Regions from separate parts of the Pseudomonas sp. Tri1 genome, predicted to be linked through region 2. Evidence: riboswitches for the same ligand, from Rfam matches in the RefSeq annotation. Region 2 holds a riboswitch; the other holds the start of a gene.

Region 1 (3,401 bases), 2.7 Mb from region 2:
GGCAATCGACGCCGTAGTGGGGCAGCAGTTCGCCGACGATTTTTTCCAGATGATTGACCCCCAGGTGAATCGCCATGGTCGCCCCGTGTTGCGCCAGGCTGCTCAGTTCCTCACCAGCGGGCATCGCGGTTTTGTCCGCGTAACGGGTGAGGATCACGCTCTGGGAGATGTCCGGCAGGGTCAGTTCTGCGCCTAGTAAGGCGGCGCAGGCTGAGGTCGCGGTCACACCCGGGATGATCTCGAAAGGGATGCCCAATTCCCGCAGGCAACGAATCTGCTCACCAATGGCGCCGTACAGGCTCGGGTCACCGGAATGCACCCGGGCCACGTCCTGGCCGTTGAGATGAGCAGCCTTGATCAACTCAATGATTTGTTCCAGGTGCAGCTCGGCGCTGTTGACCACTTGTTCGGCATGATGGCCTTCCAGCACGGCGGCCGGTACCAGGGAGCCGGCGTAGATAATCACCGCGCAGCTGCGGATCAGCCGTTGGCCCTTGACGGTGATGAGTTCCGGGTCGCCGGGGCCGGCGCCGATGAAGTAAACGGTCATGACCGGCTCCTGTGAAAGATGGGTGAGCGTCGTCCAGATGAAGATCGCTCATGATCCTGGGCGCGGATTATCGGGATTTACGACGTGCGCGCCAATGCCAGCGTGCTCATGGGGCCTTTTTGACGGGGAATCAGCAGCATCGCGGGCGTCGTGCCCAGTTGGTCGGCCAGAGCCAGGGCGGCGCTTTCGGCGATGCCGTAGCACCCGGTCCGCTCGAAAGCGATCTCGGAGCGGTGACTGAGCCGCTCCCGATAATCGGCCAACTGCTCGGCGCTGAAGCAAGTCATCGGCAGCGCCAGTTGTTCGGCCAGTTCCAGCAGGCCCGGTTCGTCACGCTTGAGGTCGATACTGGCCAGGGCTCGCACCTGATCAAGCGCAACACCGTGGGCCAGCAACGCCTGATCGAGCAATGCCCGTAACGTGCTGGCCGGGCAGCCGCGCTGGCAGCCAAGGCCGACCACCAGGATCGGCTCGCGGCTCATGCGTCGTGCTGGGCTTGACCGTCACGGCGAAACAGCCAGGCGCTGATCAGGCCGAGGGCCAGCCAGAACGCGACGTTGGTTACTTGCGAGGCGATCTTGAATTGGCTTTCCAGTGCTTCGGGCGCCAGCATCGAGTGGACTTCCGGCTGCGGTGCGCCGATGACATGGGGCACCAGCAACGTCGCCACCCCCAGCAACTTGAGCAGCCAGTGTTTGCCGAAGGCGATCAGGGCGATGCCCACCGCTGTGGACGCTGCGGTGCCGATCCACCACATCTGCCGCTGGGCCAGATCGGCCGCGGCGGTGCCGGGCAGCTCCGGTGGCAGACCGAGGGTCGGCGCCAGGACGAAGGTGGCATAACCGGCCAGGCCCCAAAGCAGGCCCTGGGAAGTGCGAGTCGGTGCGCGCAAGGTATACAGACCCGCCAGCATCAGGGCGAAACCCACCGCCACCACCAGGTTGCCGCCTGTGGTAGACAGTACGCGCTGCCAGCCGTCTTCCGGCTCCCAGGCTTCGGCATCGTGGGTATGGGCCACGCCGTCGGCGTGTTCATGGACCTCAGCCGCCGGGGCTTTTTCAAAGGTTTCGGCTTGAAGAATCAGCGGCGACACCCAGAAGCTTTGCAGGAGCGTCAGCAGCAGGGCGGCCAGCAAGCCGCTGAAACCAGCGGTCTGCGCGATACGCTTGATCATGTTGTCAGGTCTCAATGGCACGGGAAGGCGGCGCTGTGGCGGGTGTCGTGGGCGGCGTTGTGCACCGCTTCGATGTGGGAGAAACCGGCGAAATAGACCAGGCCGGCACCCAGGATCGAGGCCAGGATCGCGGCGCTCAGGCGTTGGCTCAAGGTGGTGGTGCTGCTGGCGGTGCGGGCGGTGCTGCTGATGGTCGACATGGCGCTTCCCTCTGTTCTTGTTCAGTGGGTTATTCGAGCGCAATGAAACCCCGGGCGAAAACCCGCCAAGGTTCGAACAGCGCCCGCCCACCGCGGGTTTGTTGATGCATGAGTCATGGGCCGGTCTCCGGGCTTGCGAGGGGCCGGGCTTGTGCCTGGCCTGCAAGCGTCACCTTCCCATGTCGACAGACACAGTGGTTCAGACGCTTCGCTCGCTTACCGTTGCGGGGGCAGCACCGGACTGACGTGGCTTTGAAGTAAAGCACACGATTCACCGGTTTCCCGTTTCACCCTGTGAAGGGCACCCGTAACTAGGCGCACAGGAGAGCATGGGCGGGGGCGGGGCGTCAATTGGCAGGGGGTTCAGGCTGGCACCGAGTCGCGCCCAATCGCGAGCAAGCTCGCTCCCACAGGGAACTTGAGGTGATCGTTATTTCTATGTACGCCAGCAACCCATGTGGGAGCGAGCTTGCTCGCGATGACGGTGGTAAGGCCACCACAGAACTTACCTGCGGACATTGACCCGCCCCCACACCCTGCGTAGCCTTGCGCCTTCGAGGTTCTTCGGCATGCGCCGAAGCTAAGAAGGGAACGCGGTCCAAGCCGCGGCTGCCCCCGCAACTGTGAACGGTGCTGTTTCTGCAAGGCCACTGTGCATGCCCTGTTCCATCGGGCGCACGGGAAGGCGCAGCAATCGCCAGTCAATGACTGGCCCGCCGTCAGCCAGGAGACCTGCCTCGACACAGATTCTCACTACAACCGGGCGGGGTGATCCGGTGGCGAAATCTTCCGCGCACGCCTTGCCTGCGGTTGTCGTCCCGTTTGCCCGCCACTTTGCCAAGGGGCATCGGATGAAAACACTGGCCAAACTTCCCGTCACCATCGTCACCGGTTTCCTCGGCTCGGGTAAAACCACCTTGCTGCGGCACATGCTCGACAACGCCCAGGGCCGCCGTATCGCGGTGATCGTCAACGAGTTCGGCGAGTTGGGCATCGACGGCGAGATCCTCAAGCAGTGCTCCATCGGTTGCACCGAAGAAGAAGCCAACGGCCGCGTCTACGAACTGGCCAACGGTTGCCTGTGCTGCACGGTGCAGGAAGAGTTCTTCCCGGTGATGCGCGAGCTGGTGGCCCGGCGCGGCGACCTCGACCATATCCTCATCGAAACCTCCGGCCTGGCCCTGCCCAAGCCGCTGGTCCAGGCTTTCCAATGGCCGGAAATCCGCAGCGCCTGCACTGTCGATGCGGTGATCACCGTGGTCGACAGCCCGGCCGTGGCCGCCGGCACCTTCGCCGCGTTTCCCGACCAGGTCGACGCGCAGCGCAAGCTCGACCCGAACCTGGACCATGAATCGCCGCTGCACGAACTGTTCGCCGACCAGCTGGCCAGCGCCGACCTGGTGATCCTCAACAAAGCCGACCTGATCAGCCCTGAAGACCTGGCCAAAGTCCGCCTGGAAGTGGCCGAAGAGTTGCC
Region 2 (3,401 bases):
TTGAGCATGCTGGCTTCCCTATGAATGCATGTAGTTATTCATAGAGAAGCGTAGGCATGCGATGGTTCAACTGCAGGCGCGTGTCAGCAGGTAAGCGACCTGTGGGGGCGAGCTTGCTCGCGATAGCGGTCCGTCAGATGCATTGTTATTGACTGGCCCGCCGCTATCGCAAGCAAGCGCGCTCCCACAGTTTCTCCCGCGGTTCTAGCGTGGATTGAGTCAACCGTGGGCCTGTTTGAACAGCATGGCGATGCCAGGATGGTATTGACCGGCCTCGTTTCGCAACTTGCGGTAGGCATAGGGAAAGTACCAGGCCACGGCGCAGGTGTTTTCCTTCTGCAAGTCGTCGATCATGTCCTGCAGTTCTTCGGGCGTGGCGCTCTGCTGGGCTTTTTGCGGCGCGACGAACAGGCAGCCCAGCTTCAGGTCGCTGGAATAGCTGATGCGCTTGGCATCGCTGGCGGCCTCGGACAGGGGTTGGGTCAGGTTCAGGTTGTTGACCTTGGGCCAGCGTTGCGTGGCCTGGATGAAGGCGCGCTCATCGGTGCTGGCGATGAACAAATCGGCGCTGACGTTGCGTTCGCCTTCTTCATTCTGCTTGCGGGTCGGGGTGTTTTGCAGCGTGACCATCTCCGCCATCCAGGCGGCAGCCGACAGCAAGCCGAGGTTGGCTTTTTCATCGAACCAGTAAGGCGTGTCGTTATCGCCCCGCACGGCGTTGTAGCGATCGATGCAGTCAAACCAACGTTCCAGCACCGGGCGCAGGAATTCCAGTTTTGGATTGCTGATGATCATCCCTTGCATGCTTTGCCCTCTTGTTTTTGTGATATCGGGTCGTAGTGTCGCTTTGATATCACTTGCCGCAGAATCACACAAGATTGGCGTCACTTTATTGATGGGCGCCAATGATTGCCCCGACAGGCGGCTTTAATTGACGCTCCACCCCCAACCCTCTAACCTTCGCCGCTTGTTTCAGGTGCTCTGTGACCACGGTCGACAGAGTGAAACAGGGAAGCCGGTGAGTGCACACGAACCCGGCGCTGCCCCCGCAACGGTAAATGAGTCAACGCTGTGCCTAAGCCACTGTGTCGCCGACATGGGAAGGCGCACAGCCCGGCATTGCGCCGCTCATGAGCCCGGAGACCGGCCTGATCCATCCAACGGCATCACGGTGGGCGATGCCAGGCTCGCTGCCGTCCTTTTTATGCCCGCCCGCCGTTATCCAATCTCAACGGAGAGCTTCCATGACCGACACCCCCGATCGCGACGAACGCCACCTGGCGCGCATGCTGCGCAAGAAAGCCGTGATCGACGAGCGCATCGCCAACTCGCCGAACGAATGCGGCCTGCTGCTGGTGCTGACCGGCAACGGCAAGGGCAAGAGCAGCTCGGCGTTTGGCATGCTGGCGCGGTCCATGGGGCACGGCATGCAATGCGGCGTGGTGCAGTTCATCAAGGGCCGCAGCAGCACCGGTGAGGAGCTGTTTTTCCGCCGCTTCCCGGAGCAGGTGCGCTTTCACGTCATGGGCGAAGGCTTCACTTGGGAAACCCAGGATCGCCAGCGCGACATCGCCGCCGCCGAGGCCGCCTGGGCTGTATCGCGGCAATTGCTCAGCGATCCGTCCATCGGCCTGGTGGTGCTCGACGAATTGAATATCGCCCTCAAGCACGGCTACCTCGACCTCGATCAAGTCCTCAGTGATCTGCAAGCCCGCCCACCGATGCAGCATGTGGTGGTGACCGGGCGTGGTGCCAAGCCGGAGATGATCGAGCTGGCCGACACCGTCACCGAAATGGGCATGATCAAGCACGCGTTCCAGGCCGGCATCAAGGCGCAGAAAGGCGTCGAACTGTGAGTGATGCTCGCCACTGCCCGGCGGTGCTGATCGCCGCCCCGGCCTCGGGGCAGGGCAAGACCACCGTCACCGCGGCCCTGGCGCGTTTGCATCGCAACCAGGGGCGTAAGGTGCGCGTCTTCAAGTGCGGCCCGGACTTCCTCGACCCGATGATCCTGGAGCGGGCCAGCGGCGCGCCGGTCTATCAATTGGATATGTGGATGGTCGGCGAGCAGGAAAGCCGCCGGCTGTTGTGGGAAGCCGCCGCCGAGGCGGACCTGATCCTGATCGAAGGGGTGATGGGGTTGTTCGACGGCACGCCGTCCAGCGCCGATCTGGCGCGGCATTTTGGCGTGCCGGTGCTGGCGGTGATCGATGGCACGGCCATGGCCCAGACCTTCGGCGCCCTGGCCTTGGGCCTGGCCCATTATCAGCCGGACTTGCCGTTCGCCGGGGTCTTGGCCAACCGCGTCGGCACCTTGCGCCACGCGCAATTGCTCGAAGGCAGCCTCACCGAAGGCCTGCGTTGGTACGGCGCGCTGTCCCGGGAAACCGGTATCGAATTACCCAGCCGTCACCTCGGGTTGGTCCAGGCCAGCGAATTGAATGACCTCGACCTGCGCCTCGACGCGGCAGCCGAGGCCTTGGCCGGCAGTTGTGAAGTGGCGCTGCCGCCGGCGGTGGCGTTCGCCGCGCCTGAGCTGATTACCCCGCAGCCGTGGCTCGACGGTGTGCGTATCGCCGTGGCCCGGGACGAAGCGTTTGCCTTCACCTATGGCGCCAGCCTTGATCTGCTGCGGGCCATGGGTGCGCAACTGAGCTTCTTTTCGCCGATCCATGACACCGAACTGCCCGAGGCGGACAGCCTCTATCTGCCCGGCGGTTATCCGGAATTGCACCACGTTGCGTTGGCCCGGAACACGCCGATGCTGGCGGCGATCCGGGCTCATCACGCTGCCGACAAACCGTTACTCGCCGAATGTGGCGGCATGTTGTATCTGCTCGATTCATTGACCGACGTCGACGGCACCCGTGCTGAACTGCTGGGTTTGCTCGCCGGTGATGCGCAGATGCAAAAGCGTCTGGCGGCCCTGGCGCTGCAAGCGGTGGATTTGCCGGAAGGTTCCCTGCGTGGGCACACCTATCATCATTCCTTGACCAGCACCGAGCTTGAACCGATTGCCCGTGGCCATAGCCCGAATGGCGGGCGAGGAGCGGAGGCGGTTTTCCGGCAGGGGCGGATGACGGCTTCTTATGTGCATTTTTATTTTCCGTCCAATCCCAGGGCGATTGCCGCGTTGTTTGCGCCCGGACTTGAGCCCGCTATCGCGAGCAAGCTCGCCCCCGCAGGGGACCCAGTGATCTCAAGTGCAGCGCCAGCCAGTGTGGGAGCGAGCTTGCTCGCGAAGAGGCCATGACAGATACCGCTTTTTCCCAGGCCGAACGCGATGCGATCTACCGCGCCATCGCCGAGCGCCGTGACATGCGCCACTTCACCGGCGGTACGGTCGAACCGGCCTTGCTGCGTCGTCTGCTGGAAGCCGCGCACCAGGCCCCCAGCGTCGG

Evidence for each region. Region 2 has a riboswitch for cobalamin ahead of cobO (cob(I)yrinic acid a,c-diamide adenosyltransferase). Riboswitches for the same ligand answer to the same signal wherever they lie in the genome.
Region 1: linked by a shared signal. The riboswitch ahead of J9870_RS10725 (CbtB-domain containing protein) and the one ahead of cobO (cob(I)yrinic acid a,c-diamide adenosyltransferase) in region 2 are both predicted to bind cobalamin.

Annotation. Positions count from the first base shown of each region.
Region 1 is NZ_CP072913.1:2,407,836-2,411,236, forward strand. Features, by position in the region: gene cobM (precorrin-4 C(11)-methyltransferase) at 1-550, opposite strand, end outside; gene J9870_RS10715 (cobalamin biosynthesis protein) at 628-1,032, opposite strand; gene J9870_RS10720 (CbtA family protein) at 1,029-1,724, opposite strand; gene J9870_RS10725 (CbtB-domain containing protein) at 1,736-1,924, opposite strand; cobalamin riboswitch at 2,025-2,248, opposite strand; cobalamin riboswitch at 2,465-2,679, shown strand; gene cobW (cobalamin biosynthesis protein CobW) at 2,776-3,401, shown strand, end outside.
Region 2 is NZ_CP072913.1:5,099,508-5,102,908, reverse strand. Features, by position in the region: gene J9870_RS22030 (sorbosone dehydrogenase family protein) at 1-8, opposite strand, end outside; gene J9870_RS22025 (hypothetical protein) at 220-804, opposite strand; cobalamin riboswitch at 958-1,167, shown strand; gene cobO (cob(I)yrinic acid a,c-diamide adenosyltransferase) at 1,245-1,856, shown strand; gene J9870_RS22015 (cobyrinate a,c-diamide synthase) at 1,853-3,253, shown strand; gene bluB (5,6-dimethylbenzimidazole synthase) at 3,250-3,401, shown strand, end outside.